Regions from separate parts of the Enterobacter chinensis genome, predicted to be linked through region 1. Evidence: riboswitches for the same ligand, from Rfam matches in the RefSeq annotation. Region 1 holds a riboswitch; each other region holds the start of a gene.
What was found. A riboswitch is a leader RNA that binds a small molecule or an ion and turns the genes downstream of it on or off. The one in region 1 is predicted to bind thiamine pyrophosphate.
Positions count from the first base shown of each region.

Region 2: linked by a shared signal. The riboswitch ahead of thiM (hydroxyethylthiazole kinase) and the one ahead of thiB (thiamine ABC transporter substrate binding subunit) in region 1 are both predicted to bind thiamine pyrophosphate.
Region 3: linked by a shared signal. The riboswitch ahead of thiC (phosphomethylpyrimidine synthase ThiC) and the one ahead of thiB (thiamine ABC transporter substrate binding subunit) in region 1 are both predicted to bind thiamine pyrophosphate.

Region 1 is NZ_JARDVI010000005.1:157,876-162,061, reverse strand. It holds gene thiQ (thiamine ABC transporter ATP-binding protein ThiQ) at 1-29, opposite strand, end outside; gene thiP (thiamine/thiamine pyrophosphate ABC transporter permease ThiP) at 13-1,623, opposite strand; gene thiB (thiamine ABC transporter substrate binding subunit) at 1,599-2,582, opposite strand; TPP riboswitch at 2,614-2,714, opposite strand; gene sgrR (HTH-type transcriptional regulator SgrR) at 2,751-4,186, opposite strand, start outside.
Region 2 is NZ_JARDVI010000004.1:426,057-430,242, reverse strand. It holds gene thiD (bifunctional hydroxymethylpyrimidine kinase/phosphomethylpyrimidine kinase) at 1-779, opposite strand, end outside; gene thiM (hydroxyethylthiazole kinase) at 776-1,546, opposite strand; TPP riboswitch at 1,582-1,678, opposite strand; gene PYW49_RS14685 (hypothetical protein) at 2,244-2,534, opposite strand; gene PYW49_RS14680 (hypothetical protein) at 2,570-2,986, opposite strand; gene PYW49_RS14675 (DUF4145 domain-containing protein) at 2,986-3,609, opposite strand; gene PYW49_RS14670 (hypothetical protein) at 3,615-3,872, opposite strand.
Region 3 is NZ_JARDVI010000007.1:300,954-305,139, forward strand. It holds gene thiC (phosphomethylpyrimidine synthase ThiC) at 1-1,838, opposite strand, end outside; TPP riboswitch at 1,917-2,026, opposite strand; gene rsd (sigma D regulator) at 2,081-2,578, opposite strand; gene nudC (NAD(+) diphosphatase) at 2,674-3,447, shown strand; gene hemE (uroporphyrinogen decarboxylase) at 3,486-4,186, shown strand, end outside.

The DNA.
Region 1 (4,186 bases):
AGCCAGGTTACATCAATCAGTTTTAACATCACGCCCCGGGATTTTTTCGATAACGGTAAATAACGCAAAGCACAGCAGCAGCAGCAGCAGCGCGGTGACAGCACCGTCCTGACTTCGATAAGAGCCGATCTGCTGATACAGCCAGTAGGGCAGCGTGCGGAAATCGTCATTGCCGAAGAGTGCTACCACGCCAAAATCACCAATTGAAAGCACGCAGGCGAAGGCTAACGCCTGAGCCAGCGGGCGTTTCAGGGCACGCAGTTCGACTATTTTCAATCGCCGCCATCCCTGCATCCCCAGCGACTGACAGAGCAAACTGTAGCGGCTGTTGACGTCGCGCATCGGATTTTCCAGCACCTTGAGCGCGTAAGGAATAGCCATCAGTGCGTTGGTAAAAATCACAATACCGTCGGCGTTTTCCGGCAGGCCGATGGTACTGTTGAACAGCAAGAAGAAGCCCGTCGCCAGCACGATCCCCGGCATTGCCAGAATCAGCATGCCTGTCAGTTCCAGCGCGTGTCCGGCTTTTTGGGCCTGACGGGCATAGAGTTCGCGGCTGCTCCACAGCAGCATCATGGTCAGCATGACGCACAGCAGACCTGCCGCCAGGGCGATACGAAGCGAGGTCCCGGTGGCCCGCCAGAGGATGGGCTGTTGCAGGACGGACATGAGATTGAGGTTAAGACCGTCAACGATAACGGCCATCAGCGGCGGCAGCAGCAGCAGAAGTGCCAGCGCGATCAGGAGAAAATCGGTGATGCGGCTGTGCAGGCTGTCCTGCGGGTCGCGCCAGCCGGTCACCTGATGAGTGCCGGGGGGAATGGCTCTACTCAGACGCTGGCTCAGCAGCACCAGCGCAAGGCAGCATCCCATCTGTACCATCGCCAGCAGTGCGGCACGACCGGGATCGTAGTCGTAACTCAGCGCCTGATAAATCGCCAGCTCAATGGTTGTGGCCTGCGGTCCGCCGCCGAGTGAAAGCACGGTGGCAAAGCTGGCAAAGCAGAGCATGAAGATTAATGCCGCTACAGGGGGAAGCTGGCGGCGCAGCCACGGCCATTCGACAAAGCGGAAGAATGACATGCCGCGCATGCCTAGCTGGGCGGCAATCTGACGCTGTTCGCCGGGAATGTTCTCCAGCGCCTGCAAAAAGAGGCGTGTCGCCATCGGCATATTGAAAAACACGTGCGCCAGCAGAATGCCCTTGAGCCCGTAAGGGGAGAAGGTCCACTCCAGGCCGAGAGCCGCAAAGAGTGACGCCAGCCAGCCCTGGCGACCATACACGCTCAGAATGCCGAATACCGCCACCAGAACGGGCAGGATCAGCGTCATGGCACACAGTCGTAAAAGCGCCTGCCTGCCGGGGAAACGCCTGCGGTAGAGCGCCCGCGCCAGGAAAATGGCCGGGATCACCGACAGCAGGGCAGAAAGAAACGCCTGCCAGAAAGAGAAACGAATGACGTGCCAGAGATAGCTGTCGTGCCAGAGCGCGGGCAGGTCACTCTCTGGCGCGTTAAACCACAATGCAAGAAAGGCCCCCAGGCTGACCGCCACCATGACTACGGCGGCGAGCAGCCCGGGCAGTAACCAGCCGGGAATTAACGGCTGACGGCGCGTTGCCATTCACTTACCCATGCCGCACGCTGCGCGGCGACCTGCTGCGGCGTAAATTCCAGCGAGGTTTTTGGTTTGGTCAGTTGCTCGAAACCTGCTGGCAGCGCAACGTTCGTGACGGGATACATCCAGTTTCCTGACGGGATGGCGTTCTGGAACGCGGGTGAAACCATAAATTTCAGGAACTTTTCAGCGAGTTCCGGCTGCTTGCTGGCGACGGTGCGCGCGGCCACCTCAACCTGCAGATAATGCCCTTCAGCAAAATCAGCAGCAGCGTAGTTATCTTTCTTCTCGGCGATAATGTGATAGGCCGGGGAGGTGGTGTAGCTCAACACCAGGTCGCTTTCGCCTTTCAGGAACAGACCATAGGCTTCGCTCCAGCCCTTGGTCACCGTCACGGTTTTGGCGGCCAGCTTCTGCCACGCTTGCGGCGCTTTGTCCCCGTAGACTTTCTGCATCCACAGCAGCAGGCCCAGACCCGGCGTACTGGTGCGAGGGTCTTCATAAATTACGCGCCATTTCTGGTCACTTTCCACCAGCTCTTTCAGGCTCTTCGGCGGGTTTTTCAGCTTGTTTTTGTCGTACACAAAGGCAAAGTAGCCGTAGTCGAACGGCACAAAGGTGTCGTTTTTCCAGCCGCCCGGCACGTTGACGGTATCTGCCGCTACGCCGCTTTTGGCAAACAGTTTGGTTTGCGAGGCGGCGTCCAGCAGGTTGTTATCCAGCCCGAGCACCACATCGGCTTTACTGTTTTTACCTTCCATGCGCAGACGGTTGAGCAGCGAGACGCCATCTTCCAGCGCCACGAACTTCAGTTCGCAGTTACAGTCAGCTTCAAAGGCTTTTTTGACTACCGGGCCAGGGCCCCAGTCGGCAGAAAAGGAGTCGTAGGTGTAGACCGTCAGAACGGGCTTAGCAAAAGCAGGCAGCGCAAACAGCGCCAACAGGGGAAGAGCTTTTTTTAACACTTTGCACCTCAAAGTTGAGTGGCAAAGGATTTTGAGCGACAGCCTCAAATCCCTTCGCCGGCGTTATCCGGATCAGGTTCGACGGGTATTATCTCAGCGCACATCTGTGATGCAGCACCCCGTTGAGAACGGCGGTATTGTAATGATTTGGTGAATATTACGAAAGCGTTATGGTTCCGGCGGCGCAAACCAGGCCGATTTGAAATCAAACCATCCTAGAGTGTTCATCCGCAGACCGCGCATACTGCGCTGTCCCTGGATCATCAACCAGTGGTGGATCAAGGGGACGATCGCCTGTTCAGCCAGCAGCTGCTGGCACCACACGGCAAGATTCATTTCGCCCGCACGCCACAGGGCTGCATCCTGCTGCCAGTCACGCTGGATGCAGTGCTGGATCAGCGGAACTTCATACAGGTGTGAGAATAATGAAAAATCGAGCGGCAGGGTGAAGTTGGCGCTGTTCAGCCAGATATCGCTGGTAAGCTCCCCCTGGTGCCATTCGTCATAGTCCACTTCCCGGATGTCCAGCCTGACCCCCTCCGCTGCCAGCAGTCTGGTCATGATCCTGGCGATAAAACGATGCTCAACATGTTCGCGGTAGTAGGTCAGGGTGATGGACTCCAGCCCTGCGGGTTTGTCGCAGTGCGCCGGGCGGGCGTGGTGCCAGCGCGGAAGCAGGCCGTACGCCGGGAACCAGTATGTCTGGTACTGCTCTTCCGCATGGTAAATCAGGTTGGAGGGAGACAAAACGTGGCTGATCCACTTGCGGACGGCCTGGTTTGCCCCTCGATGGGTGCGGCCGTCAAACAGCAGGTAGTAGCATCCCTCCTCCAGGCGGCTCTCCACGGCTTTTTCTCCCGTGGTAGGGCCTTCCAGCGTCAGGCCGGCGCTCAGCTCTTCATTGAGATCCGGTAATACCCACACGTTCACTTCATCGATAAGCGCCCGATAGCCAAAGTAGTCATCGAACGCGCGGATTTTCAGCTGATTGTTGTTATTGCGGGATACGGAGTAGGGGCCGGTGCCAATCGGCTGGCTGGCAAAATTGTTCATTGATTCCCACTCGCCAGGCAAAATCATCGACGGCACATAGCCCAGCAGCCAGGGAAGCCACTTGTCCTGCTGCGACAGCTCAATATCGAGCGTCCATGCCGTTGGGGAGTGAACACGTGAAATATGCGAATACAGCGGTAGTTTACGGACACGTTCCAGAGAGGCGATGACGTCGCGCATTTCCAGCTCTCGCCCATGGTGAAAATGGATGCCGGGGCGTAAGAAGAAGCGCCAGTGAAACGGGGAAAGTTGCTGCCAGTGGTGCGCGATATCCGCTTCCAGTTCCCCATTTTCCTCATTTATGCGCGTCAGGCCGCTGAAGATTTGCCGGGCCATATGGGTTTCTGAGCGGCGTAAGGCCGTGCCGGGCAAAAGATTTTTCATTGGCCGATAGTAGAGGACCCGCAGGATGTGACGGCCCTGGCGGAAACTGCGTCCGAGATGCGAAACCAGCATCTGGCGCACGGCGGCTTTGTCGCCCACCAGCTGTACCAGCTGGTCAATTCGGTCCTGCTCCAGCAGGTCTTCAGCACGCTGCTGCTGCAACGCCA
Region 2 (4,186 bases), on a different contig from region 1:
TGAACCGGCCCAATACCGTGACCGACCTCCAGACTATCCGCTTTTGCCAGCGCCGCCGAAAGCCAGGTTTTCGCTTCGCGCACCGTATCGGCCCAGTTTTCATGCCGTGGACGCAGCGCCGCCAGCGCGGCAGAGAGCGTGCACCCGGTGCCGTGGGTATTTTTGGTCTGCACCCGCGGCGCGGTAAAACGTAGCTCGGCATCGCGGGTGAAGAGCCAGTCCGGGCTTTCCGCGTCATCCAGATGCCCGCCCTTCATCAGCACCGCCCCGCAGCCCATCGCCAGCAGGGCATTCCCCTGCTCTTTCATCTCGCGTTCAGTTTGCGCGTGCGGCGCACCCAACAGCGCGGCGGCTTCGGGCAGATTTGGCGTAATGAGCGCCACCTGCGGCAGCAGCTTTTTGCGCAGCGTCTCAACGGCGGAAGCAGAGAGCAGCGGGTCACCGCTTTTTGCCAGCATGACGGTATCCAGCACCACGTTTTGCACCTGATAGCGTTTAAGCCGTTCCGCCACCGCTTCAACAATATCCGTCTCGGCCAGCATGCCGATTTTGGTGGTGTCGATGCGCACGTCGCTGAACACCGAATCCAGCTGCGCAGCGACAAAATCAGGTTCGATACGGTAGACCGACTGCACGCCACGCGTGTTTTGCGCCACCAGCGCGGTAATGACCGAGCAGCCGTACGCGCCAAGAGCCGAGAACGTTTTCAGGTCGGCCTGGATGCCGGCGCCGCCGCTCGGATCGGTGCCGGCAATGGTCAGAGCGTTAATCCGCTTCATGCCTGCTCCTCCAGCGTGTAGAGCGCATCCAGAAACGCGCTGGCAAAACTGCCCGGGCCACGAGACTGCGCAACGGCGACCGTTCCGGCCCGTTTCATCCATCCGCAGGCGGCAGCGACGTTATCCAGCCGATCGCCCGGCAGCGAGCAACTCGCCGCCACAACGGCAGAGAGCGCGCACCCGGTGCCCACCACGCGCGTCATCAGCGGGTCACCGCCCGTAACCGTGCGGGTTCGTTGTCCGTCAGTGATGTAATCCACCTCACCGGTGACGACCACAATGGCATTAATCTGGCGAGCCAGCGCCTCGGCAGCAGGCACCGCGCTGGCGGCGGTGTCGGTTGTATCGACGCCGCGCCCGCCCGCACTCATGCCGGCAAGGGCAAGGATTTCCGAGGCATTGCCGCGAATGGCCGCTGGTTTCAGGGCGAGAATTTGATGGCAAAAACGGGTGCGGAACGCCAGGGCGCCCACGGCAACCGGGTCCAGAGTCCAGGGCTTGCCTGCCGCCACCGCACTCTCAATCGCCCGGCGCATCGACTGGGCGCGCGGCGACGTCAGCGTGCCAACGTTAATCAGCAGCGCATCGGCTATCCCGGCAAACTGTTCTGCCTCTTCGGCCTCAATCACCATCGCGGGGGATGCGCCAAGCGCCAGCAAAACGTTGGCCGTAAAGGTCTGCACGACATCGTTGGTCATACAATGGGTAAGCGGAGAACGGGTTCGGAAGTGGTGTAAAACGTGTAAATCGAGCAGGTCAGGCTGCATGGGTTCGCTCCTGCCTTGCGTGAAGAAGCGATGACCGGGAAGGCATCTGACTTCCCTACGCTGGCATTATCCAGATCAGGTAATACGGGTATTTCTCAGCCTTCACAAAGAAGGGCACCCCGAGTCAAATAAAAAAATCAAAAGCTTGCGATTAACGTTCCGTTAATCCCTGTTCTGGATCATGCCAGCGGGAAGCCAAAGACTCAACCCCAAAATACTAAATATTTCAATTAGTACCCCATGATATATCCCATTTTAAAAACGACAAAAATATCGGTTTGCCACAGCCTTACCTTATATCCCTCCTTAATTATCGCTGATAGCTTCTGCTGAAGGAGAACATTATGTATACAGGAGGTATATGACGAAAAATGAAAAGCAATTCGTTATACAGCACAGATGCATGGATAAAAAACATTTAAGAAAGCGGAGGTAGGAATTACTAAATGTCATTTATCTCAACGTCTAATATTTATTCAAATTATTAAATTTTACACTCCCCTTCACTGTCAAATTGAAGTATATTCATCTCAGAAAAGTGGGCCATGCAGTTAGCAATTTTGAAACCACGAACGGATATTTAACAAACAGATAAAAACCTAAGTCAACTTGTAAATCCAAAGAACTATTGACTTAGGTCGCATTCAGAGAAAAAAGCCCCAATTTAGTGATCAAACCTAACCTTATGGATTAAAAATTAAATATTTATCGTTCCAGATGATTTATTTTTTTCGTTCTCCGCAGTATAAAAAACTTGATGCAACCCTTTATCTTTGAATAATTTCCTTCTCAGTAAATCAATGTCGTTCCTTTTTTCATTATTTCCTCTCACCCCAGCAGTAATAAGGCCACCAATATTCACCCCTTCATTCAACTCTATATCAGATAGAATTTCATCTTCATATTTCTCATAACTGACATCGACAAATAAACGGGCCTCTTTATTAACACCGTCAATTGTATAATTGTAAATTATCTCAGTACTCATCACGATACCTCAGAAGTATTAACGTTAAACATTCATTACCCAATAGACACATCGTCCTTACATACTTTGCAATGCCATCTGTGCCAAGTTGAATCATAGTATTTTTCATAATGTATCATATGTATTTTCATGCCGACTTTCTCATAGCACATAGTACAAAAGGGAGTATCATCTCCGTCCTTCCAATATACTCCATCGCGGAATACAAAGGAGACTTTATCTTTCAGTTGCTCTTCAAGCTGTCTGTTCCTTTGTTCTGCATCGAAAAGCAATACTTGTGTGGTGATAACTTCCATTTTAACACTTGCAAGCTCAGTCATGAGATTTGCAAGCTCAAGCTTGAGAGTTGCCTTATCAATATCACCACCATCATCAGCGAGTTTCTTCGCAATACTAACAGCTTTATCTATGATACCAACAGCTGCTGCTGTACTAGCTAACATTCCAGACATTACTTAGAATCTCTCTTAGTGATTGCTCTGATCGCACCAATTGGAAGATTTGCGTACATTTCAGCAATTCTCTTAGGGCGAGAGACCTGATCATCAACAATTAGATTGATTAGGCCGAAAAGGGAGGCTGCTATTTCAGGTGAATCATCAATATTTATTTCTCCTGGATGTACAGCATTATTTCCGACAACACGGCAAATGTCTAAGGCCTGCTGTATTTGCTGGGGTAATCCTTTTTGCACTAATATGGCAATATCGTCATTGATATTTTCACCTCTTAAACCAAAATTTATCATCAATTTTTGTAAGCACAAACGGAGTATTGCTGTTGCTCCTTTTGGAGATAAATTCAAAATACTTTTTGCTTCTTCATAATCACTTTTGCATTCATTAGGCATATCAGGATTAGGATTTTCAACATTACCCGCAGAAGGAACCAATAACCGATCATTAAACCAATAAGCATCTTTGGAACAGTGATCACATCGAGAAATTGAGACAGGAGTTGCCTCGTTATTTCTATACCAACTTATTTCAAGAACTTTGAACACTTGCTTAGCATAAACATTACATAATGGACAATGGAATTTTTCTTCATTAAAAACAGGAGGATAATATTGCATAAAGATCACCGATAAGATGCTTTTACACCATCTAAATAACCTTGAGCATATGTTGCATGTGGACTTTTATGGCGCACAGTACCAGCTTGACTTTCATGCAATGAATCAAGATTAATGTTCAAAATTTCCCCATGTATTATCCCTGCTCGATACCCTTTTTCGTAAGCACAGCCGCAACATTTGTGTCTACCGATACCACCTTGATCATCAGGCAACTGCTCAAAAAAAACCCAATAACGATGCTGATCCGTACATGTTGCCATTTCTTTGCCTCATAATTTTACGAAACAATCCTAATCTCAATATGGTCATTCGACGTTCGATTTCAAGATAAATCTTATTAATTTATTTGATTAACTTCACATTCCCTGAAGTTTTTCTTAGTCAGTGCACCTCGTTATACACATAGCAAACTGCAGTTAATGAAAATGAGTGCAAGTAGTGCCTAGTCAGTTACCAACCCAGCCAGACAGGGTTAGATCATGATATACGGCGGAAATTACGCACCAGTTGACCCTATCCATAATCATCAAAATAAGTAATACCAAGTTGGCCGTGCACATCGGTAAAATTTTTA
Region 3 (4,186 bases), on a different contig from region 1:
ATATCCGCCATACCTACTTCAATGGTCTGCGCGGCGGCGTAGTCGCGCACCTCCTGGCTGATTTTCATCGAGCAGAATTTTGGCCCGCACATAGAGCAGAAATGCGCGACTTTGCCCGACTCCTGCGGCAGGGTTTCGTCGTGATAGGCGCGGGCGGTGAACGGGTCCAGCGCCAGGTTGAACTGATCTTCCCAGCGGAATTCAAAGCGCGCCTTCGACATGGCGTTATCGCGGATTTGCGCGCCCGGATGGCCTTTGGCTAGATCTGCCGCGTGGGCGGCAATTTTGTAGGTAATCAGCCCCTGCTTCACGTCCTCTTTGTTTGGCAGGCCGAGGTGCTCTTTTGGCGTCACGTAGCAGAGCATGGCGCAGCCGAACCAGCCGATCATCGCCGCCCCAATCCCGGAAGTGAAGTGGTCATAGCCTGGCGCAATATCGGTGGTCAGCGGCCCCAGGGTATAGAAGGGTGCTTCGTGGCAGTGCTCCAGCTCTTCGGTCATATTGCGGCGGATCATCTGCATCGGCACGTGTCCCGGGCCTTCAATCATCACCTGCACGTCATACTCCCAGGCGATTTTGGTCAGTTCACCCAGCGTGTGCAGCTCGGCAAACTGCGCTTCGTCGTTGGCATCGCGGATAGAGCCTGGGCGCAGGCCGTCGCCCAGCGACAGAGAGACATCGTACGCGGCACAGATTTCGCAAATCTCGCGGAAATGTTCGTAGAGGAAGTTTTCCTGGTGATGGGAGAGGCACCACTTCGCCATGATAGATCCGCCGCGCGAGACAATACCGGTCAGACGTTTCGCCGTCATCGGCACGTAGCGCAGCAGCACGCCCGCGTGAATGGTGAAGTAGTCTACGCCCTGTTCAGCCTGCTCCAGCAGCGTGTCGCGGAAGGCTTCCCAGGTGAGGTCTTCGGCAATGCCGCTCACTTTTTCCAGCGCTTGATAAATCGGGACGGTGCCAATCGGGACCGGGCTGTTACGCAGGATCCACTCACGTGTTTCGTGAATATAGCGGCCGGTGGAGAGATCCATCACCGTGTCCGCGCCCCAGCGCGTTGACCAGACCAGCTTTTCGACCTCTTCTTCGATGGAGGAAGTGACGGCCGAGTTGCCGATGTTAGCGTTGACCTTCACCAGGAAGTTGCGCCCGATAATCATCGGCTCGGATTCCGGGTGGTTGATGTTGGCGGGGATAATTGCGCGGCCGGCGGCCACTTCATCACGCACAAACTCCGGCGTAATATTTTCTGGCAGACGAGCGCCAAAACCTTCGCCCGGGTGCTGGTGGCGCAGCACCTCGCTGCGGATACGCTCGCGCCCCATGTTTTCACGGATGGCGATGAACTCCATTTCTGGCGTGACGATCCCCTGACGCGCATAGTGCAGCTGGGTCACGCATTTGCCTGCTCTGGCGCGTTTCGGCGTCAGTAGCCCGGTGAAGCGCAGCTCGTCCAGACCGTCGTCGGCCAGGCGTGCTTTGGTGTACGCAGAGCTACGCACGCTCAGTTCTTCGCAGTCGTTACGCGCGTCAATCCACGGCTGGCGCAGCTTTGCCAGACCCTGCTGAACGTTGATGGCAATATCCGGATCGCCGTACGGGCCGGAGGTGTCGTATACCGGCACGGCTTCGTTGTCTTCGAACTGCGGATTCTCTTTGCTGCCGCCGATAAGCGTCGGGCTGAGCTGGATTTCCCGCATCGGGACGCGGATATCGGCCTGCGAGCCGGAAATGTAGATGCGTTTAGAGTTCGGGAAAGCGGTGCCTTCCAGGGTATCAATGAAGTGTTGGGCCTGTGCGCGCTGTTCGCGGCGGGTCAGTTTTGCAGTAGACATAGCTCATTCCAAAAGTGAAGGACATGGCTTGTCAGACGACGGATGAAGCAAGAGAGGATCGCCCTTAGGCGATACAACAGCAGTGTGACTCTTGTTCCCTTCGCAGGTATTAGCCTGATCAGGTTCCGCGGATCCCGAATTAACGGTCTCAGCCCGTGCTTTCACACTGGGCACTCCGACAAGAAAAATCCCCCTCGCGAGAGGGGCGAATGGTTGTAAATTACTCGTTAACGATTAAGAACTCAAGCAGGGCGCGCGATGTTATCTTCGTGGCTGACATCCAGGCCGATATCCAGGGCGAGGGTGATCAGCTTATCTTCCAGCGTGAATCGCTCTTCCAGCGCTTCGCCAAGGTCGGAAAGCGCCCGCTGGAACTCAAGATAGTTGTCGTGATCGATGGCGTTCTCAAGCGTGGAATCGTAGTAGTCCATGATCTGCTGGGTGTTGGCTTCCAGCAGCGGATAGAGTTTGCTGGCCGCTAAATACGGCGTTGTCCCTTCCATTTCACGGATAATGCGTTCATAAATATTGAAATGGCCGTCGGACAGATAGTCGACCAGGCCCTGACAAAAATCATCCAGCGATTTTTCATTCAGTCGCATAAACGATTCTTTGCCAGGCTTAATACCGACCAGATTGTAATAAGCCACGAGTAGATGCTTGCGCACATGTAGCCAGCGATCCACCAGTTTGTTACTTCCTCTAACGCGCTCAGTCAGGCTTTCCAGCTGGTTTAACATGGTCGACTCCGCAAGGTTTAGGATTGAATCTGCTTATCCAAAATGTAACCACAATGCTAACAACATGTCAGTGAAGCGAAGGTAGTGCAATAGATATGGATCGTATTATTGAAAAATCAGATCTGGGTTGGTGGATCGTCAGTCACGAACAAAAATTATGGCTGCCCGCCGGGGAAATCCCCCATGGCACGGCGGAAACGTTCGATCTTGTCGGACAAACCGCGCTGTGGATCGGCGAGTGGCAGGCCGAGCCGGTGTGGTTGATCCAACAAGCGCGTCGCCAGGATATGGGGTCTGTGCGGCAGGTGCTGGATCAGGATGTCGGGCTGTTCCAGCTGGCGGGGCGCGGCGTGCAGCTGGCGGAGTTTTACCGCTCGCATAAATACTGCGGCTACTGCGGTCATACCATGCACCCGAGCAAAACCGAGTGGGCGATGCTCTGCAGCCACTGCCGCGAGCGCTACTATCCTCAGATTGCACCCTGCATTATCGTCGCTATCCGTCGGGAGGATTCCATCCTGCTGGCGCAGCATACTCGTCATCGCAACGGCATTCACACCGTACTGGCCGGGTTCGTCGAAGTAGGCGAAACGCTAGAGCAGGCGGTGGCGCGTGAGGTGATGGAGGAGAGCGGGATCAAGGTGAAGAACCTGCGCTACGTCACCTCCCAACCCTGGCCGTTCCCGCAGTCGCTGATGACGGCATTTATGGCTGAATACGACAGCGGTGAGATTGTTATCGACCAGAAAGAACTGCTGGAAGCGAACTGGTATCGCTATGACGATTTACCGCTGTTACCCCCACCGGGCACGGTGGCGCGTCGGCTGATAGAAGATACCGTGGCGATGTGTCGAGCCGAGTATGAGTAGTGTTACACTGAGGCCATGACGCTTAAGGAACTGCAAAAATGACCGAACTGAAGAACGATCGTTATCTGCGTGCGCTGCTGCGCCAGCCCGTTGATGTTACCCCGGTGTGGATGATGCGCCAGGCGGGACGTTATCTGCCAGAGTACAAAGCCACGCGTGCGCAGGCGGGTGATTTTATGTCGCTGTGCAAAAACGCCGAGCTGGCCTGCGAAGTCACGCTCCAGCCGCTGCGCCGCTTCCCACTGGATGCCGCTATTCTCTTTTCGGACATTCTGACCATTCCGGATGCCATGGGCCTTGGTCTCTATTTCGAAACCGGTGAAGGCCCGCGCTTCACCTCCCCAATCAAAAGCAAAGCCGACGTGGATAAGCTGCCAATCCCCGATCCGGAAGGTGAACTGGGCTACGTGATGAACGCCGTGCGCACCATTCGCCGCGAGCTGAAAGGCGAAGTGCCGCTGATTGGTTTCTCCGGCAGCCCGTGGACGCTGGCGACCTATATGGTTGAAGGCGGCAGCAGCAAAGCCTTCACCATGATTAAAAAGATGATGTACGCCGAGCCGCTGGCCCTGCATGCGCTTCTCGACAAGCTGGCGAAGAGCGTCACGCTCTATCTCAACGCGCAGATTAAAGCGGGTGCGCAGTCGGTCATGATTTTCGACACCTGGGGTGGCGTGCTGACCGGCCGCGATTATCAGCAGTTCTCTCTGTACTACATGCATAAAATCGTCGACGGCCT